DNA from 3 places in the Mesorhizobium sp. M0496 genome. Region 3 is predicted to be linked to each of the others. Evidence: riboswitches for the same ligand, from Rfam matches in the RefSeq annotation. Region 3 holds a riboswitch; each other region holds the start of a gene.
The links. Region 3 has a riboswitch for cobalamin ahead of NKI73_RS07830 (aromatic ring-hydroxylating oxygenase subunit alpha). Riboswitches for the same ligand answer to the same signal wherever they lie in the genome.
Positions count from the first base shown of each region.

Region 1: it holds a riboswitch for cobalamin, as region 3 does, so the genes downstream of both, bluB (5,6-dimethylbenzimidazole synthase) here and NKI73_RS07830 (aromatic ring-hydroxylating oxygenase subunit alpha) in region 3, are expected to answer to the same signal.
Region 2: it holds a riboswitch for cobalamin, as region 3 does, so the genes downstream of both, NKI73_RS19550 (DUF1636 family protein) here and NKI73_RS07830 (aromatic ring-hydroxylating oxygenase subunit alpha) in region 3, are expected to answer to the same signal.

Region 1 covers NZ_JAMYRC010000001.1:107,735-117,870, forward strand. The annotation lists gene fabI (enoyl-ACP reductase FabI) at 1-762, shown strand, start outside; gene NKI73_RS00565 (histidine phosphatase family protein) at 806-1,393, shown strand; gene NKI73_RS00570 (DUF1344 domain-containing protein) at 1,406-1,666, opposite strand; gene aroC (chorismate synthase) at 1,845-2,960, shown strand; gene ribB (3,4-dihydroxy-2-butanone-4-phosphate synthase) at 3,037-4,137, shown strand; gene NKI73_RS00585 (MFS transporter) at 4,182-5,405, opposite strand; gene NKI73_RS00590 (TetR/AcrR family transcriptional regulator) at 5,527-6,135, shown strand; gene NKI73_RS00595 (hypothetical protein) at 6,474-7,457, shown strand; partial or broken gene bluB (5,6-dimethylbenzimidazole synthase) at 7,622-8,203, opposite strand; cobalamin riboswitch at 8,305-8,483, opposite strand; gene NKI73_RS00605 (histone deacetylase family protein) at 8,605-9,531, shown strand; gene NKI73_RS00610 (exodeoxyribonuclease VII small subunit) at 9,535-9,786, shown strand; gene NKI73_RS00615 (DUF2277 domain-containing protein) at 9,896-10,136, shown strand, end outside.
Region 2 covers NZ_JAMYRC010000023.1:37,898-48,033, reverse strand. The annotation lists gene NKI73_RS19560 (cobaltochelatase subunit CobN) at 1-2,776, opposite strand, end outside; gene cobW (cobalamin biosynthesis protein CobW) at 2,795-3,847, opposite strand; gene NKI73_RS19550 (DUF1636 family protein) at 3,844-4,278, opposite strand; cobalamin riboswitch at 4,317-4,520, opposite strand; gene NKI73_RS19545 (winged helix-turn-helix domain-containing protein) at 4,550-5,749, opposite strand; gene NKI73_RS19540 (NADH-quinone oxidoreductase subunit A) at 6,070-6,435, shown strand; gene NKI73_RS19535 (NuoB/complex I 20 kDa subunit family protein) at 6,426-7,007, shown strand; gene NKI73_RS19530 (NADH-quinone oxidoreductase subunit C) at 7,012-7,614, shown strand; gene NKI73_RS19525 (NADH-quinone oxidoreductase subunit D) at 7,615-8,805, shown strand; gene NKI73_RS19520 (NADH-quinone oxidoreductase subunit E) at 8,805-10,094, shown strand; gene nuoF (NADH-quinone oxidoreductase subunit NuoF) at 10,105-10,136, shown strand, end outside.
Region 3 covers NZ_JAMYRC010000005.1:168,019-178,154, forward strand. The annotation lists gene NKI73_RS07810 (ABC transporter ATP-binding protein) at 1-1,063, shown strand, start outside; gene NKI73_RS07815 (DUF680 domain-containing protein) at 1,141-1,377, opposite strand; gene NKI73_RS07820 (DUF680 domain-containing protein) at 1,457-1,666, opposite strand; gene NKI73_RS07825 (DUF680 domain-containing protein) at 1,736-1,936, opposite strand; cobalamin riboswitch at 2,441-2,642, shown strand; gene NKI73_RS07830 (aromatic ring-hydroxylating oxygenase subunit alpha) at 2,757-4,004, shown strand; gene NKI73_RS07835 (FAD-binding oxidoreductase) at 4,076-5,176, shown strand; gene NKI73_RS07840 (PqqD family peptide modification chaperone) at 5,298-5,726, shown strand; gene NKI73_RS07845 (serine kinase) at 5,738-6,820, shown strand; gene NKI73_RS07850 (glycosyltransferase family 2 protein) at 6,835-7,569, shown strand; gene NKI73_RS07855 (glycosyltransferase family 2 protein) at 7,625-8,377, shown strand; gene NKI73_RS07860 (glycosyltransferase family 2 protein) at 8,377-9,054, shown strand; gene NKI73_RS07865 (nucleotidyltransferase family protein) at 9,051-10,136, shown strand, end outside.

The sequences.
Region 1 (10,136 bases), on a different contig from region 3:
AATAACAGATCGATCGCCTATGGCATCGCCAAGGCTTGCGTCGATCATGGAGCCGAGATCGCGCTGACCTATCAGGGCGAGGCGTTCAAGAAGCGTGTCGAGCCGCTGGCGGCGGAACTGGGCGCCTTTGTCGCCGGCCATTGCGACGTCACCGATCCGGCGAGCTTGGACGACGTTTTCGCCAATGTCGGCAAACACTGGGGCAAACTTGATTTCCTCGTCCATGCCATTGCCTTCTCCGACAAGGACGAGTTGACCGGCCGCTATGTCGAGACGACGCGCGACAATTTCCTGCGCACCATGGACATTTCGGTCTACTCCTTCACCACCATTGCCAAGCGGGCCGAGGCGCTGATGACCGACGGCGGCTCGCTGCTGACCCTCACCTACTACGGCGCCGAAAAGGTGATGCCGCACTACAACGTCATGGGTGTCGCCAAGGCGGCGCTCGAAGCCAGCGTGCGCTACCTGGCGGTCGACCTCGGCGCCAAGAAGATCCGCGTCAATGCCATCTCGGCTGGCCCGATCAAGACGCTGGCCGCTTCCGGCATCGGCGATTTCCGCTACATCCTGAAGTGGAACGAGTACAATTCGCCGCTGAAGCAGACGGTGACGCAGGAAGAGGTCGGCGATTCCGGCGTCTATTTCCTGTCCGATCTGTCGCGCGGCGTCACCGGTGAAGTGCATCACGTCGATTCGGGCTACCACGTCGTCGGCATGAAGGCCGTCGACGCGCCTGATATTTCGACGGTCAAGGACTAATCCACCAACCGTCGTCCGTCCCGATCCCGTACCGGAAGACATGATGTACCCGCTGGTTTATATCGTGCGCCACGGCCAAACCGCGTGGAACGCCGAATTCCGGCTTCAGGGACAGGCCGACACCGATCTCAACGCTCTTGGCCGCGAACAAGCGACCGGAAATGGTCGTCGGCTCGCCAAACTGGTCCAAAATCCCGAGGAATTCGATTTCGTCGCCAGCCCGATGAAACGGACGCGCGAAACGATGCAGCGCGTCCGCGTCGCGATGAAGCTCGATCCGGGTGCCTATCGAACCGATCCGCGCCTCGTCGAAGTCAACTTCGGCGATTGGCAGGGATTTACCTTTCCTGAGCTTGAGACACGGTATCCCGGAGCGAGCAGGATACGCGCTCTGGACAAATGGAACTTTCAGCCGCCCGGCGAAGGCGCGGAGAGTTACCAAATGCTGCTCGAACGAGTGAGGCCATGCTTCGATGCGATCCAACGCCGGACGATCTGCGTGACCCATGGCGGCGTCATGCGCGCCCTGTTTCGCTTCGTTCTGGGACTGGCAGAGGACGAGGCGGCGAATCTGGAAATACCGCACGATCGCTTGCTCAAGCTCGAAGGCAAGAGCCTGGAGTGGCTTTAGGGCACCAATTCCCTAGTTCGTGTCGCTGTCCGGCAACTGCATATCGGTGACGACATTCTCGCCATTGTTCACGTCATAAGCGATGACGATATCCATGCCCGGCTTCAGCGCGTCGAGATCGGTCTCGGCGTTCAGCTTGTAGGACTTGCCGTCATCCAGCGTCAGCGTCAGCGCGTCCTTGTCGACGTTCTTGATCAAGCCTTCGGTCTGGCCGGCGAGAGCAGCGGTGGAAAGCAGCAGTGTGGCGGCAATAGCGCCAATCAGGGTACGCATTATCGTTCCTCTTTGTCATTGCACCGGCATGGCGGCGGACGTTCAACGGCGGATGGAACAGAGCAGAAACCAACCGAATGTGTCAAAACTAAATCCGCCAGATCACAGTTTGACCCCTGTGAAAAACGCCAATAGAAGGCAAGCTTGAGCCGGCTCCAATGCCGGGCAGGGTCATTTCATGTCTCACAACACGTTCGGCCACCTTTTCCGCGTCACCACCTGGGGCGAAAGCCATGGCCCCTCGCTCGGCTGCGTGGTCGACGGCTGTCCGCCCGGCATCCGCTTTACTCAAGCCGAGATCCAGGCCGAACTCGACAAGCGCCGGCCGGGCCAGTCACGTTTCGTGACGCAGCGTCGCGAACCTGACGAGGTCAAGATCCTGTCCGGCTTTATCCTCGACGAGGACGGCGAGACGATGATCACCACCGGCACGCCGGTCTCGATGCTGATCGAGAATGTCGACCAGCGCTCGAAGGACTATGGCGAGATCGCCCGCCAATATCGGCCCGGCCATGCCGATTACACCTATGACGTCAAATATGGCGTGCGCGACTATCGTGGCGGCGGCCGCTCCTCGGCCCGCGAGACGGCCGCGCGGGTGGCAGCCGGCGCGCTCGCCCGCAAAGTTGTGCCCGGCGTGGTGGTGCGCGGCGCGCTGGTGTCGATGGGCGAGAAAGCAATAGACCGCGCCAACTGGAACTGGAATTTCATCAGCGACGCGGAAAATCCGTTCTTCACCCCCGATCCGGCTTCCGTTCCCGTCTTCACCAGATATCTCGACGGCATCCGCAAGGCGGGCTCCTCGGTCGGTGCGGTGATCGAAATCGTCGCCGACGGCGTTCCGGCAGGTCTCGGCGCGCCGATCTATGCAAAGCTCGACCAGGACATCGCGTCCGGCCTGATGTCGATCAACGCCGTCAAGGGCGTCGAGATCGGCAACGGCTTCGAGGCCGCCCGCATCACCGGCGAGCAGAATGCCGACGAGATGCGCATGGGCAATGACGGCAAGCCAGTGTTCCTGTCCAACAATGCCGGCGGCATCCTGGGCGGCATCTCGACCGGCCAGGCGATCATCGCCCGTTTCGCCGTCAAGCCGACATCCTCGATCCTGACGCCGCGAAAGTCGATCGACAAGGATGGCAAGGACGTCGAGATCATGACCAAGGGCCGCCACGACCCGTGTGTGGGTATTCGCGCCGTGCCGATCGGCGAGGCAATGGTTGCCTGCGCGATTGCCGATCACTATCTGCGTCATCGAGGACAGACAGGGAAGGGAATAGGCAGTAGGGAATAGGCAGGAGGCCGCACGATACAGCCTTTTCCTTCCCCTAGTGCCTACTCCCTATTCCCTGCGAGCGAAGCGAGCGTCCATGCCTTACGACCAGAAGAAAATCGTCGAAGCCTTGCGCGCTTTCGAACGCGGCGAGATCGTTGTCGTCATGGATGATGACGGGCGCGAGAACGAGGGCGACCTGATCGTCGCCGCCGTCCACTGCACGCCTGAAAAGATGGCGTTCATCGTTCGCCACACCTCTGGCATCGTCTGCACGCCGATGCCGCGCGAGGAAGCCAAGCGGCTGAACCTCGCGCCGATGGTCGCCGACAACGACTCCGCCCATACCACTGCTTTCACCGTCAGCGTCGATTTCAAGCATGGCACCACCACCGGCATTTCGGCCGAGGACCGCACGCTGACTGTGCGCAATCTCGCCAACGGCAATGTCGGCGGCTCGGATTTCGTCCGCCCCGGTCACATCTTCCCGCTGATCGCGCGCGAGGGTGGCGTCCTGATGCGTTCGGGCCATACCGAAGCGGCGGTCGATTTGTGCAAGCTCGCCGGCCTGCCGCCGGTTGGCGTCATTTCCGAACTGGTCAACGACGATGGCACCGTCAAGCGCGGCCCGCAGGTGCAGGCTTTCGCCGAGGAGCATGGCCTGAAGCAGGTTTCGGTGGCCGACCTCATCGCCTACCGGCAACGCAAGGAAACGCTGGTCGAGCGCGTCGCCTGCTCGGAAATCGACACGCTTGGCGGCAAGGCGCAGGTCTTCACCTACACGCTGCCGTGGGACTCCATGCATCACGTTGCCATCGTCTTCGGCGACATCCGCGACGGCGAGGACGTGCCGGTGCGCCTGCATTCGGAAGACGTCGTGACGGATGTGTTCGGCACCAGCCATCGGCTCGACGCCATCATGAAGACGATGGGCGAGCGCAGGCGCGGCGTCATCGTCTATCTGCGCGAAGGCTCCGTCGGCGTCGCCCATCAGGAGCGCAAGCGGCCGGCGAGCGGTGACCGCGAAGATCATGAAGAGGCGCGCCGCCGCGAAAACGAGTGGCGCGAGATCGGGCTCGGCGCGCAAATCCTGAAAGATCTTGGCATTTCCTCGATCAACCTGATCGCCTCGCGCGAACGCCACTATGTCGGCCTCGAAGGTTTTGGCATCCACATCGCCAAGACCGAGATTCTCTGAGCTTCCGGCCGACAGCGCCCGGTTTAAAACCGGGCGCCCGTCAACTATTCCGCAGGGATGGCGGCGGCTTCGCATCCGTCCAGTTCGCACTCATTCGTAGCAAGGCTGCGCTGGCCAAGCAGCACGGTAGCCAGGGCGATTGTGCCTGAAGCAACCGAGACCCAGAACCCGTTCTGAGCGCCGAACGCGTCCACCACCGCACCGGCGGCGAATGACCCGATGGCCATGCCGATGCCGATCCCCGTCATCACCCAGGTGATGCCTTCGGTCAGCATCGCTTCCGGCACGTGCCGCTCGATCAGGCCGAAGGCGGTGATGAAGGTCGGCGAGATCGCCACACCGCTGATGAACACGGTCAGCGCCAGCAGTGGCACGGTGTCGGCGGTGAGCGGCAGCAGCGTACCGAGCGCGACGAGGGCGACTGCGATGGCCAGTTGGCGTTGCAGCGGTGCTTGCAGGTTGAGCGCGCCGACGATGATACCCAGCACGAACGATCCCAGCGCATAGACGCCGATGACCAGGCTGGCGGCCCCCGGTTGGCCAAGCTCCTTGGTGATCGCCACGGTGCTCACTTCCGTCGTCGCGAAGGTCGCGCCGATGAAGATCAGGGCGAAGGTGATGATCTGCACCGGCCGCAGGCGGATTGCCGAGCCGCGTGAACCCTGTTCCACCGGCCGCACTTGCGGCTCGGTCGAGCGCTGCAGGATGAAGGCGGTCGAGCCGAAGGCAAGGAACAAGGTGCTCACCAGCATGCCCGCTTCCGGGAACAGGGCAGCACTCAGGCCCACCGACAGCGATGCCCCGGCGATATAGACCAGCTCGTCGGCCGCCGACTCGAAGGCGAAGGCGGTGTTCATCTGCGGCCGCCCGCGGAAAATCTCGGTCCAGCGTGCGCGCACCATCGCCGGGATGCTGGGCATCGCCGCGGCCAGCAGTGCCGACACGAACAGCGTCCATACCGGCCAGTCCCGGTTGGCCGCCGCAATCAACACGACGAAAGCCAGTACCGAAATGATGGTGGTGGGCACCACGATCCGCGTCTGGCCAAGGCGATCCACCAGTCTCGATATCTGCGGCGCGAGAAAAGCGTTGGCCAGCGCGAACGTCGCGGCGACGGCGCCCGCCAGCCAGTACTCGCCACGCGTCTGCGACAGCATTGCCACGATGCCGATTGGCGCCATGGCAATCGGCAGGCGCGCCATGAAGCCGGCGGCGGCAAAGCCCTTGGTTCCTGGGGCACGAAAGATCTCCGAGTAGGGATTTTGCATGGGTTGGTTCCTCGACAAAGCACGATTCGACAATTACATACGATGCGTATGAATGTTAAATAGAGCATACGCCGCGTATGTCAATTGGCATACGGTTCGTATGTGGATAGGGCCAGGAGCCATGCACAAACCCCGCAAGGAGATGATTGCCGAGACGCGCGCCAAGCTGATCGCGGCGGCCCGCCATGCCTTCGGCACAACAGGCTATGCCGAAGCCTCGATGGATGATTTCACCGCATCGGCCGGGCTGACGCGCGGCGCGCTCTATCACCATTTCGGCGACAAGAAAGGTCTGCTGCAGGCGGTTATTGCCGAAATCGACGGCGAGATGGCGGCGCGCATCAATGAGATAGCGTCGAGAGCGCCGACCCGCTGGCAGCATTTCGTCGACGAATGCTCGACCTATATCGAGATGGCGTTGGAGCCGGAAATCCAGCGCATCATGTTCCGGGATGGCCCGGCCGTTCTGGGGGATCCGGCACAATGGCCGAACGCCAACGCGTGCATCGCTTCAATGACAGGCCATCTGACAGCGCTGCAGGAGGAGGGGGTTGTCGTCTCTAGTCTCGACCCCGAAACTGCCTCGCGGCTGATCAACGGTGCGAGCAGCCAGGCGGCGCAACGGATCGCCAATTCGACGGACCCCGAAGCGACGTCGAAGAAGGTGGTGGAGGCGTTCAAGCAACTGCTCGAAGGCCTGCTCAAAAGGCCGGGTTCGCAACCGGACTGAAATCCCGTCGGCGGTCAGGCACACCGGGACTCCGAACTCAGGTTAACAAAAGGCCTGAGGACGGCCAGTCCAGCGGTGTCGGCAGCTTTTGTGCCGGTAGCTTTCGTGTCGATAGGAATTTTTTCTTGACTTCGTGACCTCAGCTATGGTACATATCCATCCATGGTGCTGATTTGCGCCAGTGACCCGCCGCACAGGCGGGTTTTTCGTTTCCGTCAGCCAACGCGCCGGCGAACCTGTTAACCCGAGTTCGTTGCCCTGCGGCGCCACGGCCGACAATTGACAATCGCCGGGTTGGGTCCATCCTCTTGCACCACCTCTGGGGGGAGATTCGGGACATGTGGGATTTCGATATCGGCAGGTCGGTGTCCATCATGATGCGGACCTGGCCGTTCATTGTCTTTCGCATGATCGTCTATTTCGGCATCACGCTGGCCTACATCATGGCGACCGGCATGGGCGCCAGCGTCGGCTATGGCGTCGGCCATATCTCCACCGATCCCGACGGGCCGCTATCCTTTGCCCTGTGGGGCGGGGTGGTCGGTTTCGGCGTCGTCTCGATCGCCGTTTACTGGATCCGCGAATACATCCTCTATGTCGTCAAGGCCGGCCATATCGCCGTGATGGTCCATCTGATCGACGGCCGCGACATTCCCGGCGGCCAGGACCAGATCGCCTACGCCAAGGATATCGTGACCCAGCGTTTTGCCGAGGCCAACATCCTTTTCGTCGTCGACCAGCTGGTCAAGGGCGCCATCCGCGCCATCACCGGCCTGCTCGGCGGCATCGCCGCTTTCCTGCCGATCCCGGGCTTGAGCGGCCTGATCTCCTTCGTCAACACAGTGATCCGCCTGTCGCTGACCTATGTCGACGAGATCATCCTCGGCTACAACATACGCATCAATTCGTCCGCGCCGTTCGAGACGGCGCGCCAGGGCGTCGTGCTCTATGCCCAGAACGGCAAGGTCATGGTCAAGAATGCCGTCTGGCTGGCAGTCATCATGTGGGGCGTGTCGTTCGTCATTTTCCTGCTGATGCTGGCGCCGGCCGCCGCCATTCTTTTCCTGATGCCAGGGCAATTGGCGGGCTGGGCCTTCGTGCTCGCCATCGTCTTCGCCTGGGCCTTCAAGGCGGCCTTCATCGAGCCTTTCGCCATCGCTTGCCTGATGCAGGTCTACTTCAAGACTATTGCGGGCCAGGTGCCAGATCCGGCCTGGGACGCCCGGCTGGCTGAGGCGTCGTCGAAGTTCAGGGAACTCAAGGACAAGGCGCTGGCCTCCTTCGGCGGCTCGCGCTGGGGACCGGCCGGCGCGACACCCTGATCAGCGAGGCTCGACGGCGCGGCAGCAACAGCGTTGAGGCGCGCCACGGTCGATTTGAGCAACGCTTCACCTTGCCCGGAAAACGTCTCACTCATGATCAGCTCCGGTAGCGGCAGTCGCCGTCCCCAGCCATGCGTTTCGAGGTCGGGCTTTGGCGCGAACTCCGAGACGCGGCCGACGCAGAGATAGGCGACCGGCGTCACATGATCGGGAATTGACAGCAGGCTTTTCAGCGCCTGCGCCTCGATGATGCTGACCCAGCCGACGCCGACGCCTTCGGCGCGTGCCGCCAGCCAGAAATTCTGCACCGCGCAGACCGTGCTGTAGAGGTCCATCTCCGGATTGTGCCAGCGTCCCAACGGCGAACCCTTCGAGCGTTGGCGGTCGCAGGTGATGCAGATGTTGAGCGCGCTTTCGCAGATGCCTTCCAGCTTGAGCTTGCGGTAAAGCGCCTGCCGGTCTTCCTCAATTGCCGGCAATTCCTGCTCGCGTGCCGTCAGGAACAGGTCGCGCACCCTTTCCCGTCGTTCGGCATCGCGAATGACTATGAAGTTCCAAGGCTGCATGAAGCCGACCGACGGCGCGTGGTGGGCGGCAAGCAGCAGCCGCGCCAGCACCTCATCATCAAGCGTGGTGGGCAGGAAATGGCTGCGCACGTCACGCCGTGTGAACATAGCGCGATACACCGCATCGCGCGCATTCTGCTCAAATCCATTGCCAACAGCAGCGGTCATGTGTTCCGGCATCGCTTGTCCCCTTGCGATTGCAGCAGTTTCAAACGGTCAGAGCGTACTTTGTGCGTCCAAGTGGACGCACGTCGCTCTGATGTCGTCCGCCTGACCATGCGGATGACGATGCCTGCCAGGCCGGTCTTCTGGCTCGGGATCAACCCGCGTCCGGTGCCTTCCCGTCATCGACAGTGGCGTATACCGGCGCGGTCCCCCTTACAGCGTTGGGCACGCCACGGAATTCAACCGTGTTCCCGATTCTCCCGTTTGCACGGGCACCAGGCAGTGGCGGGGACCTTACGCCGAAGCGCAGACGACGCCAATGCCTGCGGCGACACGAATGGACGCAGGCGCGATTTTCCCCAGTCATCAGCCGCCTGCGCATGGCCTTTGTCGATCCGGGTCACTAGATTAGGACGATGACCACTCGTCTCTACACCCATCCGATCTTCCTCGAGCACCTCACGCCACCCGGCCACCCCGAACGGCCGGACCGCTTGCGCGCCATCGATCGCGTGCTCGATGACGAGGCCTTTGCCGCGCTCGATCGTATCCAGGCGCCGGAAGGCGACGAGGCCACCATCCTCTACGCGCATCCCGCCGATTTCGTCGCCCGCGTGCGGGCCGCCATTCCCGACGAGGGGATTGCGCGCATCGACGCAGACACCACTGCCAGCCCGAAGAGCTGGCAGGCGGCGATCACCGCGATCGGTGCCGCCAACGCCGCCGTCGACGACGTCTTTGCAGGCCGCGCCGACAATGTCTTCGTCGCCGCGCGGCCACCCGGCCATCATGCCGAAAAGACCACGGCGATGGGCTTCTGCCTGTTCAACACCGCGGCAATCGCGGCGCGCTATGCGCAGAAGAAACACGGCGTCGAGCGCGTTGCCGTCGTCGACTGGGACGTGCATCACGGCAATGGCACGCAGGATATTTTCTGGGACGATCCGTCGGTGCTCTATTGCTCTACGCACCAGATGCCGCTTTATCCCGGCACCGGGGCAAAAAACGAAACCGGCGCCGGCAATATCGTTAACGCACCATTGGCGCCGCAGACCGGCAGCGAGGTTTTTCGCGATGCCTTCCTGTCGCGCGTGCTGCCGGCGCTCGACAATTTCGCGCCCGACCTGATCGTCATTTCGGCCGGGTTCGACGCGCACCACCGCGATCCGCTGGCCGAGATCAACCTGACCGAGGACGATTTCGACTGGGCGACCGGCCAGCTGATGCAGCGCGCGGCGCGCCACAGCGGCAACCGGCTCGTCAGCCTGCTCGAGGGTGGCTACGATCTGCAGGGATTGGCATTTTCGGTCGCCGCCCATGTCGGGCGACTGATGAAAGGATGAATGATGGCTGGTGAGACCAACGAAGACGTCAAGGCGATGAGCTTCGAACAGGCACTCGACGCGCTGGAGAAGATCGTCGATGATCTGGAGCGTGGCGACGTGCCGCTCGACCAGTCGATCCGGATCTATGAGCGCGGCGAGGCACTGAAGGCGCATTGCGACCGGCTGCTGAAGGCCGCCGAGGACAAGGTCGAGAAGATCAGGCTGTCGCGCGACGGCAAGCCGGTTGGAACGGAGCCGCTTGACGCGGATTGAGGCAGTCCGAACGATGGTCTTGCCTCACCGGTTTTTGGACATGATCATGATCGAGGATAGAACGCATCCCGATTGAAAGCGCTCCAGGACAAGAGGAGATACGGAAACGATGTGCAGAAACATCAAGACCCTGTTCAATTTTGATCCGCCTGCAACCAATGACGAAGTCCGCGATGCGGCCCTTCAGTTCGTCCGCAAGCTGAGCGGAACGACGCGGCCTTCGAAGCAGAACCAGCATGCCTTCGACCACGCGGTCGAAGCCATCGCGGCATCGGCGCGCGAACTGCTCGATTCTCTCGAAACCCACCAGCATCCGCGCAATCGCGAAGAGGTGGCGGCCAAACTGCGGG
Region 2 (10,136 bases), on a different contig from region 3:
ACCCTTGCGCGATCTCTTCGCCGCCGGTGCGCAGCGACGCCGAACCCCAGAGGTCGATGACCAGCGAGCGCGGCCAGTCGCCATGCGACTGCATATAGCCGCGCACGACTTCTTCGGCCGCCACCCTGCCGAGATCATAGGCGGTCGGCGTCGGCATGGTGCGCGGGTCCGACGTGAAGAGGTTGCGGCCGGTGGGCAGGACGTCGGAACGGCCGCGCGCGGGCGCGCCTGCCGGACCGGCCTTGATGTGGCGGCCATCGAGCGCCGCAAGTAGCGCCGTCTTCTCGGCGTCAGCGCTTTGGCGACGCATGGCGTCGGGCTCCTCATCGGGGGCGCGACCGTAGATATGCAATCCGTCCTTGATGGCGAAATCCTTGAGGTCGCAGAGCCAGGCGTCAATGCGGCGCAACGCTTCATCGGGCGCGTCGGTTCTGGCGACGCCGGCTTCGGAAGCGAGGCCGGTCTTTTGCGCGGTTTCGACGATCAGCTTGGCCAGACGGTCGCGGCGGCGGCGGTCGAGCCCGTCGGCCTGGGCGTATTCGTCGACCAACCGTTCCAGCTTGTGCTGGTTCTCGTCCAGCCCTGCGCCGGTAAGCGGAGGCGGCAGATGGCCAAGGGTGACGGCGGCAATGCGCCGCTTGGCCTGCGCCGCTTCGCCGGGGTTGGAGACAATGAAGGGATAGATTACGGGCAGGGGACCGGTGACGATCTCGGGAAAGCAGTTTTCCGAAAGCGCGACCGTCTTGCCCGGCAGCCATTCCAGCGTGCCATGCGCGCCGACATGGACCAGCGCGTGGATGCCCAGCAATTTGCGCAGCCATAGGCCGAAGGCGATCAGCGCATGGCGCGGCGGTAGCGTCGGGTCGTGGTAGTCGGCGCGGCGGTCGGCGGAGCGGCCGCGATCGGGGGCAAGTGCCACGGTGACGTTGCCGAAGGTGGCGGCACGGAAGGGGAAGTGTTTCTTGCTTGATAGCGAAGGTTTGCGCGAGGCGCCCCCCTCTGTCCTGCCGGACATCTCCCCCACAAGGAGGGAGATTGAGCGGTCATCTGCGCTTTCGCCAATCTCAAACGTTGCAGGAAGGGAGCCGGCAACTGAACCGCCAATCTCCCCCCAAGTGGGGGAGATGTCCGGCAGGACAGAGGGGGGCGCCTCGCGCAAACCTGTCTCTTCTGCCTTGCCCCATGCAGCTTCTACGGCAGCGATAGCCGCAACCGGCAGGCTCTTGGAGAAGTCGAGATAGTCATCCAGCCCCAGCCCATCATTGCTCCGCGCCAGCAAATCCAGCAACCGACGCGGCGTCTCCGGAATCCCGTCAACACCATAGCCCTGTTCCCTCAGGTCATGCAGCATCGCGAGCACGCTGGACGGCACGTCGAGGCCGACGGCATAGCCGGTGCGGCCGGGGGCGCTCGGATAATCCGGGATCAGGATGGTGAGCTTGCGCCCCGCGCGTGGCGTCTGCTGCAGGCGGATGAAGGCCGCGACACGGTCAGCCACCTGCGCCACACGATCCGCTTCCGGCCGGTTGGCGAAGGCGCGGTGGCCAAGTGCCGGGTCGATCTCGCTCTCACCCTTGAAGGAAATTGCGCCGGCGAGGATGCGGCCGTCCAACTCGGGCAGCACGACATGCATTGCGAGGTCGGCGGGCGCCAGGCCGCGCTGGTTGTTTTCCCAGATATCGCGGCGGGTGGTGGCGACGATGACCTGGAAGACAGGCACGCCGGCGCGGTCGAACAAGGTTTCGATGCCGGGCTCCGCGCCGGATGCGAAAGCGGTCGCGGTGATGATGGCGGCGGGTTTTAGGGAGGCGAGCGCTGTTTCGACAAAGGCGAGTGACGTTGGGTCTTTGAGGCTGGAGACGAAGATAGGGACCGGGAGTAGACCACGCTGCCGCAGCGCCTCAAAAAGCGCATCGATGGGCGCGACATCGGCGGCCAGCAGCATCGAACGGTAGAACAGGATGGGCACGACTGGGGCGTTGACGTTGTCAACGTCGAGTTCCGTCACACCCCCCTCTGTCCTGCCGGACATCTCCCCCGCAAGGGGGGAGATTGCTCTGTCATCGGCGGTTTCGCCAATTGTCGAGGTTGTAGATGCCTCAGCGAGAGAAGCGCCGGCTTTGATGAAATCCGATCTCCCCCCTTGCGGGGGAGATGTCCGGCAGGACAGAGGGGGGTGTGAAGGAACGCCAACATTCGATGCGTCCGCCTTCTCCACGACTCCGCGTGCGGGCTCGTAAAACCCAGCCTTCGGGACCGCGACCGGCTCGACGACAGGCTCATCCTGTCCCGCCAGCCGCGCCAACCTTTGCACCAGCGCGCTCATATTCGCCGGGCCGCCCTCGCGGAAATAATCGAGCAGGCCGTCAAGCTCCTCGCGCGGCAGCGTCGAGGCTTCGATCAGCCTTAGGTCCTCGTCATGGCTCTCGCCGGGCAGCAGAGCCAGTTTTATGCCGCGTTCGCGAGCGATCGAGGCAAGCTGGTCGCAGCCGTAGCGCCACCAGTCGTAGCCGCCGAGGATGCGGACGAGGATGATCTTGGCGTGGCGGGCGACGCTGTCGACCCAGAGGTCGACGGACATGGGATGGCGCAGATCACGCAGGGCGGCCAGCCGCATCGAGGGCAGCCGGCCGGCGTCGGCCTTCCACGCGGCCGCAAGGCCGGCGAGGTCGCTGTCGGTGAAGGACAGGGCCACGATATCCGCCGGCGTCTGCCGCAGATCGACCGGCTCGGCGAGATCGTCGAGCGAGGCGGATGTCGTGGTTAGGATGTGCATCGCAACCCGTGTCCGAAATCAGCCGGCAAGTATACGCTCGATCGCCGGGCGGTTCAGCCCCTTGAGGCCGATGACAACGAGGCGCGAGCGGCGGTCGTCCTGCGCCGTCCAGGCGCGATCATAGTAGTGGTTGACGCGCGGCCCGACGGCCTGCAGCAAGAGCCGCATCGGCTTGCCGCCGACCTCGACGAAGCCCTTTACGCGCAGCACGTTCTCTTCTTCGGCGGCGGCGGCGACGCGCTTTGCAAGCTCATCGGGATTGGCGATCGAGGCAATGTCGACGATGAACGTGTCGAAGTCGTCATGCTCATGGTCGAAGGCGCCGTCATGATGGGACTTGCGGTTTTCGATGTCGTCCTCGACTGCGAGACCGAGCCCGAGCAGTACGGAAGGATCGACCTTGCCATGCGACGTCGGCACGATCTTCACCGCGCGGGCGGAGTGTTCGCCAATGATGGCGTTGGCGCGGGCAGTGCCGGCGGCGTCCATCAGGTCGCTTTTGGACAGGATGATCAGGTCGGCGCAGGCGATCTGATCCTCGAACACCTCCTCGACCGGATCGTCGTGGTCGAGCGTCTCATCCTGAGCGCGCTGCGCCTGCAAGGCGTCCATGTCGTTGGCGACGCGTCCTTCGGCCAATGCCGGCCCGTCGACCACGGCAATGACGCCATCGACGGTGACGCGGCTCTTCACGCTCGGCCACTGGAAAGCCTGGACCAGCGGCTTGGGCAAAGCCAGGCCGGAAGTCTCGATCAGGATGTGGTCGACCTTTGGCGTCAGCGACAGGATCTGGTCGAGCGCCGGGACGAAATCATCGGCGACGGTGCAGCAGATGCAGCCATTGGCCAGTTCGACGATGTTTTCCTCCGGACAGGTGTCGATGCCGCAGCCTTTCAGGATCTCGCCGTCGATGCCGATGTCGCCGAATTCGTTGACGATGATGGCAATGCGCTTGCCGCCGGCGTTTTCCAGGAGATGGCGGACCAGCGTCGTCTTGCCGGCGCCGAGGAAACCGGTGACGACGGTGCAGGGAACGCGGGAGAGGTTGGCAGACGAATCTGGAGCGGTCATTTCAAGTCCTTCAACAGGTCGAGCGGAGGGATGCGGGCAACAAGGCCGCGCTTCAGGCTATCGGGACGGCCGCGCCATGGAATGAGACCGTCCGTCGAGGTGGCGAAGAGTTTTGCGCCGGTGACGAGATCGCTGCCGCTGGTCGTGGTCAGATCGCCAAAGACGTAGCTCCAGCAACCGTCGCGCAGGATGGCGGCGCTGAGACGGCGCTTGCAATTGCCGAGGCATTCAACGCTGCGGATGCGAATATTGTCGCCCGATGCGGCGCGGCGCGTGTCGTCCGCCAGCAGTTCGCCGGCGCGGGGATGGGCGTCGGAGCCGGTTTCATCGCGGCAGGAGGCGCAGACGATGACGGTGACGCCGGCCAACGCATCATCATGGCCGGACGAAACATCCGCTGTGCCAGCCGAAAAACTGCTGTCATGGTCCAAAGATCGTGCTCCTTGCCCGGAAACCCGCCGGGCGATCGGATTCTTAGTCGCAGACGGCAGGTCTCCTGGCTCGCGGGTCATCGCCTTGGGTAGCCGCCTTCCCGGGAACTCCCAGTGGCTTTCGGCCTTGGCTCTTCGCTTACAGTTGCGGGGACAGCCGCGGATTTGGGATTTCGTCCCGCACCGCATTCCCTCTTGGCTCCTCTCGTTGAAGAGAAGAGACCGTCTGTATCGGATTTAGGCTTTTGCAGGCGGCGGTGTCAACGCGAGCTTACGACACGGTCAGGTCGGCCAACGCCGGACCCAAGTCACCGGCCGGGGTCACCTCGATGCGTTCGAGGCCGAGCCAGCCCTGCATCTGCTTCAGTTCCTGGTAGAGCTGAGCGGCAGTCTGTGGCGGCGCTTTGGGCTCGGCATAGGCCGCATGGACGCGCAGGATGCCGGCAGGCCGGTCGGCCTTCAGATCGACGCGCGCCACGATCCTGTCGCCGAGCAGGAACGGCAGGACATAATAGCCGTATTGCCGCTTGTCGGCCGACGTGTAGATCTCGATGCGGTAGTGGAAATCGAACAGCCGCTCCGTGCGCGACCGCTCGAAGACGACCGGATCGAACGGCGCCATCAGGGCGCGGGCCTCGATCTTGCGCGGCACACGGGCGTCTCTATGAAGATAAGCCGGCTTGTCCCAACCTTCGACGCGCACCGGCAGCAACTCGCCTGTTTCAACCAGTTCCTCCAGCCGGCCTTTCATATCGGCCGGCGACAGGCGGAAATAATCGCGCAAATCGCCTGATGTCGCGATGCCGTGGGCACGGGCGGAAATGCGCAGCAATTCACGGTGCGCGTCCTCGGCGGCGGGAATCGGTAGATCGAGGATCGCCTGCGGCAGCACGCGCTCGGGCAGGTCATAGAAGCGCTCGAAACCACGACGGTGCGCCGTGGTGATGCGACCGGCCCAGAACAGCCATTCGAAGGCATGCTTGGCATGGCTCCAGCCCCACCAACCACCCGAGCCCTTCTGGCCCTCGAGCGCGGAGGCGGCGATCGGGCCACGCTCGGCGACCTGGCGGTAGATCTCTTCGATATAGGCTGCGTGCTCGCGGCCCCATTTGGCGAGACCCAGATACATCTCGTCGCCGCGCTCGGCGCGTTGCATGCGCCAACGCATCAGCGGGTAAGTCTCGACCGGCAGAAAGGAAGCCTCGTGCGCCCAATATTCGAACACCGTGCGCTTGCGCGTGACCGCGGCATTGTCGAGCAAAGCGAACGGGTAGGGGCCAAGGCGCGAATAGAGCGGCATATAATGAGCGCGCACCACCGCGCTGACGGAATCGATCTGCAGCAGGCCGGTGCGGGCCAATACGCGGGCGAAGTGCCGGCGGTTCGGTGTGCCGGTCGGGCGGGGATCGAGAAACCCTTGGGCGGCAAGCGCAATGCGCCGGGCCATGGGGAGCGAGATCTTTTCCTTCATGCAGGCGTCACTCTGAGGGCGATTTGATGGGTGATTCCGGTTCATGCTAGCAGGGTTTTGGCGGCAACCATGTCAGGAGAGAAAAGTGGAGTAAAAAGCGAAGGAAATCAAACAGGAGCGGATCGGACCAGTTTGCCGCGATATGCCGTCCAGCACTGTGTTTTGAACAAGGTTTGACTTGCTTCGCTGGAAGTGCTGCGCTAACCCTCGCCGCGTTGCAGCATAGGCCCTTAAAACGGTTCAGCGGTTAAACTGTCACGCTTCCGCATTAGGGTCCGGTGCTGTAATCAACGTGGATTGGCGCCAACGGAAAGCCGAGTATGAACGCACTTCTAAGTTCGTATCTGCCCATCGTCCTGTTCATCGGCGTGGCGCTGGTTGTCGGCCTGGCGCTGCTGGCCGCACCCTTCCTGGTGGCTTACCGCAACCCCGATCCCGAAAAGCTTTCCGCCTACGAGTGCGGTTTCAACTCGTTCGACGACGCCCGCATGAAATTCGACATCCGCTTCTACCTGGTGTCGATCCTGTTCATCATCTTCGACCTGGAAGTAGCCTTCCTGTTCCCGTGGGCGGTGTCGTTCTCGAAGATCGGCATGCTCGGCTTCTGGTCGATGATGGTATTTTTGGCGGTGCTGACCATCGGCTTTGCCTATGAATGGAAAAAAGGAGCGCTGGAATGGGATTGAACGACAGTTCAGGCACCCTCGTCGCGCCGAAGCCCAAAGGTATCATCGATCCCAACACCGGCAGGCCGGTGGGGCAGGACGATCCCTTCTTCCTCGAAATCAACAACGAGCTGGCCGACAAGGGCTTTCTCGTCACCTCGACGGAAGCGCTGATCACCTGGGCACGCAGCGGTTCGCTGATGTTCATGACATTTGGTCTCGCCTGTTGCGCGGTGGAGATGATCCACACCTCGATGCCGCGCTATGACAGCGAGCGCTTCGGTGTCGCGCCGCGCGCGTCTCCGCGCCAGTCCGACATCATGATCGTCGCCGGCACGCTGACCAACAAGATGGCGCCCGCGTTGCGCAAGGTCTACGACCAGATGCCGGAACCGCGCTACGTCATCTCGATGGGCTCCTGCGCCAATGGCGGCGGCTACTACCACTATTCCTATTCGGTGGTGCGTGGCTGCGACCGCATCGTGCCGGTCGACATCTATGTGCCCGGCTGCCCGCCGAGCGCCGAAGCGCTGCTTTACGGCATTCTTCTCTTGCAGAAGAAGATCCGCCGCACCGGCACGATCGAACGGTAAATCCATGACCGCATCCCTGACCGAACTGTCGACCTATCTCGGCGAGAAACTGATCGACCGCGTGAATGACGCTGATATCGCCTATGGCGAGCTTACCATTGGCGTCGAGCCGCGCGATCTGGTCGAGGTCATGACCTTCCTGCGCGACGATGCGCGCTGCCAGTTCATCTCGATCATCGACGTCTGCGGCGCCGACTATCCGTCACGCGCCAAGCGCTTCGACGTCGTCTACCATCTGTTGTCGCCGAAGCAGAATGTGCGCATCCGCGTCAAGGTGCAGGCCGACGAGGAAACCATGGTGCCGTCGATCACCGGCGTGTTCCCTGGTGCGGACTGGTTCGAGCGTGAGACCTACGATCTCTACGGCGTGCTGTTCTCGGGCCATCCCGATCTGCGCCGCCTATTGACCGACTACGGTTTCGAAGGCCACCCGCTGCGCAAGGATTTCCCGCTGACCGGCTTCGTCGAGGTGCGCTACGACGACGAAGCCAAGCGCGTCATCTACGAGCCTGTGGAACTCAAGCAGGAATTCCGCAATTTCGATTTTTTGTCGCCGTGGGAAGGTACTGATTACGTCCTGCCGGGTGACGAGAAGGCAAAGCAGTAAATGGCTGAAACCTCCGTCCGCAATTTCAACATCAATTTCGGCCCGCAACACCCTGCGGCGCATGGCGTTTTGCGCCTCGTGCTGGAGCTGGACGGCGAAGTCGTCGATCGCGTCGATCCGCATATCGGGCTCTTGCATCGCGGCACGGAAAAGCTGATCGAGGCCAAGACCTATCTGCAGGCGATCCCCTATCTCGACCGGCTCGATTATTGCGCGCCGATGAACCAGGAGCACGCCTTTGCTCTGGCCGCCGAGCGCCTGCTCGGTATCGACGTGCCGAAGCGCGGCCAGCTGATCCGCGTGCTTTACTGCGAAATCGGCCGCATCATGTCGCACATCCTCAATGTGACGACGCAGGCGATGGACGTCGGCGCGTTGACGCCACCGCTGTGGGGCTTCGTCGAGCGCGAAAAGCTGATGGTGTTCTATGAGCGCGCCTCCGGTTCGCGCATGCATGCCGCCTATTTCCGTCCCGGCGGTGTCCACCAGGATCTGCCGCAGAAGCTGGTCGAGGATATCGGCAAGTGGATCGACCCGTTCCTCAAGTCGATCGACGACCTCGATCAATTGCTGACCGGCAACCGCATCTTCAAGCAGCGCAATGTCGATATCGGCATCGTCACATTGGCCGACGCCTGGGCCTGGGGCTTTTCCGGCGTCATGGTGCGCGGTTCGGGCGCGCCCTGGGACCTGCGCAAGTCGCAACCCTATGAATGCTATTCGGAAATGGATTTCGACATTCCGATCGGCAAGAACGGTGACTGCTTCGACCGCTACCTCGTGCGCATGGAAGAAATGCGCCAGTCGGCGAAGATCATGCGCCAGTGCGTCGATCTTCTGCTCGGCAAGGAAAGCACCGGCCCGGTGTCCAACCTCGACGGCAAGGTGGTGCCGCCCAAGCGTCAGGCAATGAAGCGCTCGATGGAAGCGCTGATCCATCACTTCAAGCTCTACACCGAGGGTTATCGCGTGCCGGCCGGCGAGGTCTATGCGGCGGTCGAAGCGCCGAAGGGTGAGTTCGGCGTCTATCTGGTCTCCGACGGCTCGAACAAGCCCTACCGCTGCAAGCTGCGCGCGCCTGGTTTTGCGCATCTGCAAGCCATGGATTTCCTCTGTCGTGGCCACATGCTGGCCGACGTCACCGCCGTTCTCGGCTCCCTCGACATCGTGTTTGGTGAGGTCGATCGCTAATGTCAGTCCGCCGTCTCGCAGAAGCCAGCGTCCAGCCAGCATCCTTCGCCTTCAACCGGGCGAATGCCGCGACTGCGAAGCAATGGATCAAGAAGTACCCCAAGGGCCGCGAACAGTCGGCGATCATCCCGCTTCTCATGATCGCACAGGAGCAGGAAGGCTGGGTGACGAAGGCGGCCATCGAGACGATCTCGGACATGCTCGGCATGCCCCGGATTCGTGGTCTCGAGGTCGCGACCTTCTACACGCAGTATCAGCTGAACCCGGTCGGCACGCGGGCCCATATCCAGGTCTGCGGCACCACGCCCTGCATGCTGCGCGGCTCGGAAGCGCTAATGGATGTGTGCCGCTCGAAAATCCACCACGACCAGTTCCACACCAACGACAAGGGCACCTTGTCATGGGAGGAGGTCGAATGCCTCGGCGCCTGCGTCAACGCACCGATGGTCATGATCTTCAAGGACACTTTCGAAGACCTGACGCCGGAACGGCTGGCCGAAATCATCGATCTCTACGGCGCCGGCAAGGGCGCCTCGGTGCCGCCCGGGCCGCAGAACGGCCGCACCGGCTCGGAGCCGGCCCCCGGCCTCACAACCCTGAAGAGCGAAAAGGCGATCCTCAAGTCGACCCGCGATAGGGAAGCCAGGGAGGCGGCCAAGGCCGCCAAGGCGGCGCCTGATGCGATCATCGCCACGGTCGCGCCGATAGCGGCCGACGCTCCGGTTGCACCTTCGAAGGCCAGCAAGCCGAAAACCGATGCGCCGGAAACCAGCCCGGCGCTGAAATCGCCTTCGCCAGTCAAGGTGGCGCCGGCCGTTGAAAAGGCGGCGAGCGTTCCGGCACCGTTGCATTCGGCCGCCAATGCCAACAAGGCGGACCCCGTGGTCGAGCAGGTTTCCAAGCAGCGCAGCGGCCCCAAGAACAAGGCCGAGCCGGCTTCTGCCTTCAAATCGCCGGAAGTCAAAGTGCCGGCGGCGAAGCCAGCCAAGCCGGCCAAACCGTCGCTGGAAGACAAGAACCGTCCAGCCGGCATCGACAGACCGGCGCTGGTCGACGACCTCAAGCTGATTTCCGGTGTCGGGCCGAAGATCGAGGGCATCCTGCATTCCCTTGGCATCTTCACTTTCGCCCAGGTCGCTTCGTGGAAGAAAGCCGAGCGCGAGTGGGTGGACGGCTATCTCGCCTTCCACGGCCGCATCGATCGCGACGACTGGGTCAAGCAGGCCAAGGCGCTCGCCAAGGGTGGCGTCGCCGAATACATCCGCGTCTTCGGCAAGAAGCCGGTCTGAGGGACGAAAAATGCTTCAGGACAAAGACCGCATCTTCACCAA
Region 3 (10,136 bases):
CATTCTCCACGGCATCGACCTCGATATCAAGTCGGGCGAATTCATCGTCTTTGTCGGTCCGTCGGGCTGCGGCAAGTCGACATTGCTGAGGTCGATCGCCGGGCTCGAGGAAATCACCTCCGGCGAGCTCAGAATAGCCGGCGAGGTCGTGAACGACGTGCCGCCATCCAAGCGGGGCATCGCCATGGTGTTCCAGTCCTACGCGCTGTACCCGCACATGACCGTTTACGACAACATGGCGTTCTCGATGAAGATCGGGAAGGAGAACAAGGCCGAGATCGACCGGCGCGTGCGCCAGGCGGCGGAAATCCTGCAGCTGACCAAATATCTCGACCGCTTGCCCAAGGCGATGTCGGGCGGACAGCGCCAGCGCGTCGCTATCGGCCGCGCCATCGTGCGCAATCCGAAAGTGTTCCTGTTCGACGAGCCGCTGTCGAACCTTGACGCCGCACTTCGCGTTGCCACCCGCATCGAGATCGCCAAGCTCAAGGAATCGATGCCCGCCACGACCATGATCTACGTCACCCACGACCAGGTCGAGGCGATGACGCTGGCCGACCGCATCGTTGTGCTCAAGGACGGCCATATCGAACAGGTCGGCACGCCGATGGATCTCTACAAGAAGCCCGGCAATCTGTTCGTCGCCCAGTTCATCGGCTCGCCGGCCATGAACATCCTGCCCGCGACCATCGACAAGACCGGAAATCCGACTGTCGTCAGCCATGTCGGCGGGCGCAAGGCAACCGTGCCGATCACGACGCCTGCTTCGGCAAAGGGCGCCGCAGTGAGCTTCGGCGTGCGGCCGGAGGATTTGATCATCGCCAGCGGTGCGGACTATCTGTTCGAAGGGACGGTCGACTATGTCGAGCAGCTCGGCGAGGTTCAGCTTGTCTATGTCGACATCGGCCGCGCCGACCTGCCGTTGGTGACCAAGCTGCCTGGTAATGTCGAAGTCAAGCGTGGCTCGACATTGCGCTTGAGCGCCAATGGCGAAGACCTGCATATCTTCGATACGGATGGGCGGTCCTTCGCGCTTCACGAAGCGGAAGCAAAGGCAGCCTGATACGGAACCATCTCGACGGTCAAAAAAAGAGCGGCGGGCAAGGCCCACCGCTCTTTTCTGGACATCGGCTTCGGCTGTTAGCGACCGAAGAGGTTCCGGTCGCTGCCCTGAGGGGCGGACTTCGATACATCGCCCGACGAATTGAGCAGCTTGTAGATGGGCGATTCGCTCTTGCGGATCGAGCCCGTATGCGAAGTGTCGACGTTGACGGTCGCCTGCTTGTTGATGTCGGTTCCGCCAACGTTGTCGTTGCGGGCATAGGCGCTGCCGGCGGCAATCAGAACAGCGGCGGCAGTAAGAACAATCTTCTTCATTTTTGATACTCCGTATTTTCGAATTCGATGCGGCGGGTTAACCCGCCGCATCGCTGTCTGATGTTGGTTTGGTCGGATGTTAGTTGTTGCCGAACAGATTGCGGTCGCTGCCATGGTTGACAGGCGCCTGCGTGGCCGGCTCCGACTTCTGGGTGGAAGCCGTGTACGAGCTGTCGGTGGCGGTGGTGGCAGGCTGGTTGGCGCCGTTGGAGCCAAAGTTGTCGCTGCCTGCGAAGGCGCTACCCGAGATGGCGAGAACCGCAGCGGCAGCAAGAATGATCTTCTTCATTTCAAGTCTCCTGATTTCTGAATTTCGCCAGAGCGGCGGGCAAGCCCGCCGTCTGCCGGTAATCGGCTTTTAGTTGTTGCCGAAGAGATTACGGTCGCTGCCCTGGGCAGGCGTCTGAGCAGCCGGTTCCGACTTCTTGACCGAAGCCGTGGACGAGCTGTCGACAGCAGTGGCTGCCGCGGCGTTCGAACCGTAGTGGTCGCTACCATTAGCGAAGGCGCTGCCCGAAATCGCCAGAAGGACGGCGGCAGTGAGAATGATCTTTTTCATTTTATGTACTCCAGTATTTTTCCCGTCCGTCTAGCGGCGTGTCTTGGGAAGAAATCGCGTCGTTCGGACAGCCCCGATGTGGGAGGGCATCCTCGCCTTTTCCAATCACGAAGTTGTTTCGTGTGGACCATGAGTCCGCCACTTGAAATTGTGCCAAGGGCTTCTACACACCACTTTTTACTTATATTTTTCAATGATTTAAGAAAAACCGCCCGCTTGATCACCAACTGTTTCGAAGGTCCGGCGTTCACACCGTCCTGCACGCACCGTCAACAGAAACGAACCGTTCGGTTCGATTTTAGAAAGAGCTAATAGTCACTTTTCGAAACTGTTAACTTTTTTGGCCCCGGGTGAGGGGTCGGTTTCGAGGAGATTGCAGATGGAAATGGCCGCCGCGGAGATAGGATTTCAGCTCTGCAATCGCCAACCGGAACGTTTCGCATCCGTGTCGCGCCGCATGGATACGATGTCGTTTTCATGCCGATGGCGCGCCCGCGATCGTGGTTAGATCATATCATCTCAGGTGCCGCTTCGTGACGACGAGGCGGAGAATTGGGAAGCCGGTCAGAATCCGGCGCTGCCCCCGCAACGGTGGTGGAGTTCAAGTCGCAACGGGAGACCACTGGGCAACTGCCTGGGAAGGTGTCGCGATGGTCCGCAAGGACAACTCCAGAGCCCGGAAACCAGCCCGAGATCATTGAACTCGACTGATCGCGGTGGGCGGTCAAGAGGTGGATAGTGCATGTCCGGCGCATCGCCGGCCTGCGTCCAATCCTTCCTCCGTCACCACCAGTTCAGTCCTTAGAAACGAGGACAGGACATGGAAACTCGCAACGACATGCTGAGGCTCTTGAACAGCCGCCGGCAAGGCTTTTCGCTAGAACAGCCCTTCTACACCGATCCGGACTACTTCAAGCTCGACATGGAGCTGATCTGGTATCGCGACTGGCTGTTCATTGGCCACGATTGCGAGCTGCCGAAGCCGGGCAGCTACATCACGGTGCAGATCGGTGACTATCCGGTCGTCCTTGTCCGCGACCAGCAAGGCAAGATCAACGCCTTCCACAATTCCTGCCGCCATCGCGGCAGCCGCGTCTGCAATACCGAGAGGGGTACGGCGGCAAAGCTCGTCTGCCCCTATCACCAGTGGACCTATGAACTCGATGGCCGCCTGCTGTTTGCCCGCCAGATGGCCGACGGTTTCGACAAGAGCGAGTTCAGCCTGAAGCCGGTCGCCTGCGAGAGCGTCGGCGGCTACATCTTCATCTGCCTGGCCAGGGAGCCCGCCGATTTCGCGCCGATGCGGGCGATGATCGAACCTTATCTTTTGCCGCACCGGTTGCGCGAAGCAAAGATCGCCTTCGAGAGTACGATCATCGAGAAGGGCAACTGGAAGCTGGTCTGGGAAAACAATCGCGAGTGCTATCACTGCGTCGCCAATCATCCCGAGCTGTGCAAGACCTTCCCCGAGGCGCCGACCGTAACCGGCGTCAACGGCGCCGACAGTGACCCCGAAATGGTCGCGCATTGGGCCAAATGCGAGGCATCAGGCCTGCCGAGCAAATTTCGCATCGATCCGGCCGGACAGTACCGCGCCACCCGCGCGCCGTTGCTGCGCGATGCCGTCAGCTACACCATGACCGGCAAGCGGGCGGTGAAGAAGAACCTCTCCGACACTGTCTCCGCCGACCGGATCGGCACCTTGATGCACTATCACTACCCGACGACCTGGAACCACATCCTCATCGATCACGCGGTGACGTTCCGGGTGCTGCCGATCAGCGCCACGGAAACGGCGGTGACGACGAAGTGGCTGGTGCACAAGGATGCGGTCGAGGGGGTCGACTACACCATCGACGATCTCACCCATGTCTGGACCGAGACCAACGACCAGGACCGTCGCATCGTCGAGGAAAACGCCTTCGGCATCCTGTCGCCCGCCTATGAACCAGGCCCCTATTCGGAGCTGCATGAGGGTGGCGTGATCCAGTTCGTCGAATGGTACGCGTCGTTCATCGGCCCGCGCCTCGCCGAAGGCGGCCGGCCGACCCTGCGCAGCGTCGCCTAGCGCATGTCGCCCAAAATGCGCAGCGGCCTTGGGATCATGCACAAAACAAAAGAGATAAGAGGATGAATGCGATGACGGATCTTGGCCTCTATCGCCATCTCGACCAGATGACGCCCTGGAACGACCGGCTGCAGGTGCTAGAAGTGATCGGCGTCAGCGACGAAGCGCCTGACGTCAAGACCTTCACCTTCCGCTCCGACAACCAGACCTGGTTTCGCTACAAGCCGGGCCAGTTCTTGACGCTGGAGCTGCCGGCCGCGGACGGGCCGCTGATGCGCACCTACACGCTGTCGTCCTCGCCATCGCGGCCGTTCTCGATCGCGGTGACGGTGAAGGCGCAGGCCGGCAGCATCGGCACGCGCTGGATGTTCGACCATCTTACGCCCGGATCGCACGTCAAGGCCTATGGGCCGACCGGTGACTTTTCGCTGCACAGCCACCCGGCGGCCAAATATCTGTTCATCTCCGCCGGTTCCGGCGTGACGCCGATGATGTCGATGCTGCGCTGGCTGAACGACTGTGCGCCATGGACCGATGTCGGCTTCGTCAATTGCGCGCGCCGTCCGGAAGAGATCATCTTCCGCAAGGAACTTGAGCTGCTCGGCAGCCGGATGCCCGGCCTGTCGCTCGGCTTCATGATCGAGGAGCGGTCGAGCCGCGAGGGCTGGTTTGGCCATATGGGCCGCATCGACGCCATCCGGCTGCCGCTGCTGGCGCCCGATTTCCGCGAGCGCGAAATCTTCTGCTGCGGCCCTGATCCTTTCATGCGCGCCGTGCGCGGCATGCTGGACTCCGCCGGCTTCGACATGACGAAATACCATCAGGAGAGCTTTGCGGCGCCTGCCGTGGAGAAGATCCCGGCGCCGTTCGCTTTGCCGGCGAGAGACGACGCCGTCGCCCCGGTCGAAGCCGCGACGCCGATCCGTTTCGCGCTTTCGGATGTCGACGCCGAATGCGTCGCCGGGCAGACCGTGCTGCAGACCGCGCGGGCCTCCGGCGTGCGGATACCCGCCGCATGCGAGTTCGGTCTGTGCGGCACCTGCAAGGTGAAGAAGGTCGCGGGCGACGTCGAGATGAGCCACAATGGCGGCATCCTGGACCACGAGATCGACGACGGCTTTATCCTCGCCTGTTGCTCAAAACCGCTTTCGGCGCTCGAAATCGAGGCGTGATCGGCTTGGAGCCGCTGGCGCACGTTGGCTTGCCAAGCAAGAATCGAGTGTTTACAGGCGTTATAGGCTGAGCGACCGCGCCGACCGGCGACTGCTCGCGCGGCTGCGGGGGCCAAGACAAATGCGTCATAGCGATGTCTACGCAATTTCGAGCAAGGATATTGTCTTTGAATCTTTCGACGGCGAAGCCGTCGTGCTCGATCTTTCGAACGGGAAGTATTTCGGATTTTCCGATTCGGGCAGCAGGATTTGGCAGGCGCTATCGTCCGGCGTCGATGCCCAGGCTCTGGTCGGGCTGACCGTTGGCGCCAGGACGATTGGCCCCGATGAACTCGAAGGTTTCGTATCGCAATTGCTTGAACTGGGGCTCCTGGTTCGCCTGGATGCGCCACCGCTGCCGCTGCCTGGCGAACTGCTTGCCGACCTTGCCGCCACAACCGAGTCGCTCGCTGTGAGCGTTCACGACGACCTTGCCGACCTCATCATCGTGGATCCTATCCATGAAGTCGAGGAACCCGTTGGCTGGCCGGCGGTAAAGCAGACATCCTGACGGGCGACTGGTTGCATCGCCAGAGAGGGACACTGGACCTGACCATATCGCGCGTCACTCTCGAAATCTTGCCGGACTACGCCCGGTATCTCATTGCCGCCGCTGAACGCACGGCCGCATACAATTCAGTCGTGCGTAGGATCAACCTTCCCCGGCTTGAGGTTAGCGCGCATCTCAGCCCCGGCGCGCTGGCGGATGCACTCAGCCATGCTTTTCTCGAGACCCGGGATGATCAGCCGGAAACGTCCCGTTGCCGCATTTTCATTGTGCATCCGGGCGTCGCTGGTATCCCCGAGCCAGCCAAGTGGGCCGACGCGCATTTCACCGAGCACGGCTTTGCCAAGCGGCTCGCCGAGGCCGGGTTGCGTGGCCATCACTTTCACGATCTCGACTTCTGGCAGTTCTATGATCCGCAACGTCGCGTTGGCGTTCAGTTGATGGCCTCGGCTGAAGCTTTTCCACCATGGGAGCCGGGAGCACCGTTGCGGGCTTTCCTGCATTGGGAATATGCGGCACGCGGCATGCGACTTGCCCATGCAGGCACGCTCGGCGCCAACGGCAAGGGCGTGCTGCTGGCAGGCGCGGGCGGTGCAGGGAAATCCGGGACGGTCGCTGCCGGCCTCCTCAACGGGCTGGACAGCGTCGGCGATGATTATGTGCTGATCGACCTCGCCGGCGGCGTGACTGCCCGCCCGCTGTTTTCAACACTCAAACAGGATCCCCAGGGATTTGCACGGCTTGGGCTGAAGCAACGGCTGCCGGCGCATGGTCCGCTCAACTGGCAAGGCAAGCACACCTTTCACATTGGTGAGATTGCGCCTCAGCCGGTGCCTGAAACTCTGGACATCGTTGCGCTGGTGGTGCCACATATCGGTGGTGGCGAGGTAAGTTCGATCGTGCCGGTGTCGCGCAAAGATGCCATGATTGCCTTGGCTCCGTCTGGCATAGCGCAGATGCCGGGCGAGCGGGAAAGCGGTTTTCGCTTCTTCGGCGACCTGACGCGCCTGCTGCCATGCTACCGTCTGTCGCTGGGAACGCAGCCCCGGGAGATAGCCGGCACGGTCGCGGACTTTCTCGCGCGGGGCGCTTCGTGAAACTGAGCGTGATAATGCCTGTCTACAATCGCGAGCGCTATGTCGTTTCGGCATTGCGCTCGCTGGTGCGGCAGCGCGACGCCGCTGATCTCGACATCATCGTCATCGATGACGGCTCGACCGACGCCTCGGTTGAAGCCGTGCGCTCGATGATGCGCGAGACACCCTGCATCCGCCTGTTCCAGCAATCGAACATGGGCATCGCCAAGGCGCGCAATGCCGGGCTGCGGCAACTGCCGCCGGACGCCGCGTTTGTGTCCTTTCTGGATTCTGACGACATCTCGCTGGCCGGGCGGTTCAAGGCAGATCTTGCGCGCTTCAAAGCCGATTTCGACCTGGAGCTGACCTATTCGCTGATAACCCTGGCAGACCGGATTGACGACGAGCGGCTGGAACCGACACCCGACAGCCGCACGATGACACTGCGCGGAATTTCGCTGAGTGCGGCCCTGTTCAAAAGGCAGCTTATCGACCGGACGGGCCAGTTCGATGAGGATTTCGAGCAGGCCGAGGATACTGATTATCTGCTGCGCGTTTTCGAAACGGGACCGAACTGCGAACTGATGGACGCCGTCGCGATCTACTATCGACGGCACGCCGGGAATGTTACCAAGGAGCATGGCGGCAGGGTTCGCAACAATTTGCGTGCAATTCATAAGTCGATGCGACGGCGCAAGGCCGACCCCTCGCTGCGAGACGTCCAGGGAATCTTCGAACTGAAGAGTCCCGCTGATTGGCAGATGCTATGATGCTGCACACAATCGGGCCGCATCAGCCAAGCCGCGAACGGTCGTGGAGCCGCCTATGAGGCTGAGCGTGATCATGCCGGTCTACAACCGCGAAGCCTTTGTAGGCCCGGCCCTGCGCTCGCTGCTGAGGCAACGCGACGCTGCCGATCTTGACATCATCGTCGTCGATGACGGGTCGACCGACGGATCGGCCGAAGCAGTGCGCTCGGCGATGGACGAGAACCCGTGCATCCGCCTCTTCCAACAGCCCAATCTTGGTGTGACCCGCACGCGCAACGTCGGGCTTAGTCTGATCAAGCCGGAAACGGAATTGGTATCCTTTCTCGATTCGGACGATATTTCCCCATGCGAACGGTTCGCGACCGATCTCGGACTGTTCCGGAACGATCCGGACCTGGACCTCACCTATTCAAGAATGATGCTTGTCGACAAGATCGACGACGACCGCCTTGAGCCGGCCGCCGACAGCCACAGCATTACGGTTCGCGGCATCCATCTGTCGGCGGCGATCTTTTCGCGCAGGCTTGTCGAGCGTATCGGTTGCTTCGACGAGGCCTTCAACCAAGCCGAGGATACCGACTACCTGCTGCGCACCTTCGAAAGCAGGCCAAGACATGCGATGCCGGAGACAGTGGCCCTCTACTACAGACGTCATCCTGGCAACATGACCCGCCAAACCGATGTCCAGTCGCGTGAATTCATGCGCGCTATTCACAAGTCGATGAATCGCCGCAAGGCAGATCCGTCCCTGCGTCGAATCGAAGGTATCTTCGATCTCAGGGATCTCGCTGACTGGCATTTCATGTGATGAGCGGATACGGCGTCGTCATTCCGGCCTTCAACGCGAGCGGTACGATCTCCGAGACGTTGCGGTCGGTCGCGGCCCAGACGGTGCGACCCGAAATGGTCGTGATCGTCGACGACGGCTCGACCGACGATCTTGCTTCGGCGATCGACGGCATTGATCTCCAGATGCAACTCCTACGCCAGGACAATGCGGGACCCGGCAGTGCTACGACCCGTGGTATTGCGGCACTCTCGACGCCGCTTATCGCGACGCTGGACGCAGACGATCTGTGGCTGCCTAATAAAATCGAAAGGCAGATCGCATTCTTTGACGGATCGCCCGCGACATCCGGGGTTTTCTGTCACCTGCGGAATTTCCGCAACGACCGGCCCGACGCACCCGAGGCAGCGACCGTGCCCGGCTGGTTGCGGACGACCATGATGATCCGCCGCACGGTTGCCGAGGCCGTCGGGCCAGTCATCGACCAAGCAGGCGGGCGCGGTGAGATGATCGACTGGATCGCCCGGGTTCGTGAGGCAGGCTTTGTCCTTGCCATGCTCGACGACGTGCTTGCATTGCGCCGCATCAGGCCGGGCAGCCTTTCCCATGGCCGGGATCCGGAACGCGACCGCGGCTATCTCCAGGTGGCAAGGCTCGCCATGCAGCGGCGAGCCCAGAACAAGGCGGGCTCCAGTTGAAAGCCGGGCCGGTTCGCCGTATCGGCCGTCGCTTTCCGGACTATGGTTGGTCCTGGCCGACCGGCCAGCTCGACCAGTTGCTCAAGGCAGCCCTGTTCGCCGATGAAGACGCAGCCGCCGGCTGCGCCGCGCGCTGGCTGGATGAGAACGACATCGATCTTGTCTCGTTTAGAGAACACCGGTTGCTCGCTGCCATCTCCGACAGGTTCGGAAGAAAGTTGGCTGGCCATTCCGCCCATCCGCGCCTCGTCGGCCTGCAGAAGATGCTGTGGACGAAGTCACGGATGGCGATGCGCGAAGCAGAGCCGGTGCTGAAGGCGATGATCGACGGCGGCGCCGATATCATGTTGATCAAGGGCGCCAGCCGCGTTGCGGTGGACGCCTCGGCACAGCGTGGTCGGGTGGCCCACGACATCGATATACTGGTGCGCCCGCGCGACATGGCTGCCGTGTTCGACATCCTGCGCGATCGCGACTGGCAGATCGCCTCGGGCGTCAGTGCGCAATATCTGCGAACCCGATTGGCGTCGCTGCGGTCGATGAACTTTTTCAAGGGTCGTTTCGGCGACATCGACCTGCATCAGCTCGGCTATGACGGCTCGCAGATGAGCTCGGAAGACGATCTGGCGATCTGGCAGCGAGCGATCCCGGCCGAATTCAGCGGCGTCGCGGTCTTCGTGCCGTCGCCGGCCGATCGCATGGCCTTGGCCATCGCCCATGGCGGCCTCGACGCCCACACCCACAGCGACTGGCTTGTCGATTGTGCCGTCGCCATCCGTGGCGGAGACGTCGACTGGGATGTTTTCCTCGACATCGTCGGCAGACGCGGTCTGGCCGTTCCGGCGGCAGTGGCATTGTCCTACCTGGTGTTTGAGATCGGCGTTTCCGTGCCGGGGCCGACATTGGCCAAAATCTTCGGGATGGCTGATAGGGCTGGCCTGTCGCGTTGGTCGTCGATTTTGCAAGCCAAGCCGCGCACGGATTTCGGCACCCTTGTCTGGCTGTCGCGCGGACTTGCCAAGCAATTGCGCCTGAAGCGCAAGAAGGGCCGGTTGCAGCAGAAGCCCCACGCCAAACCTTGG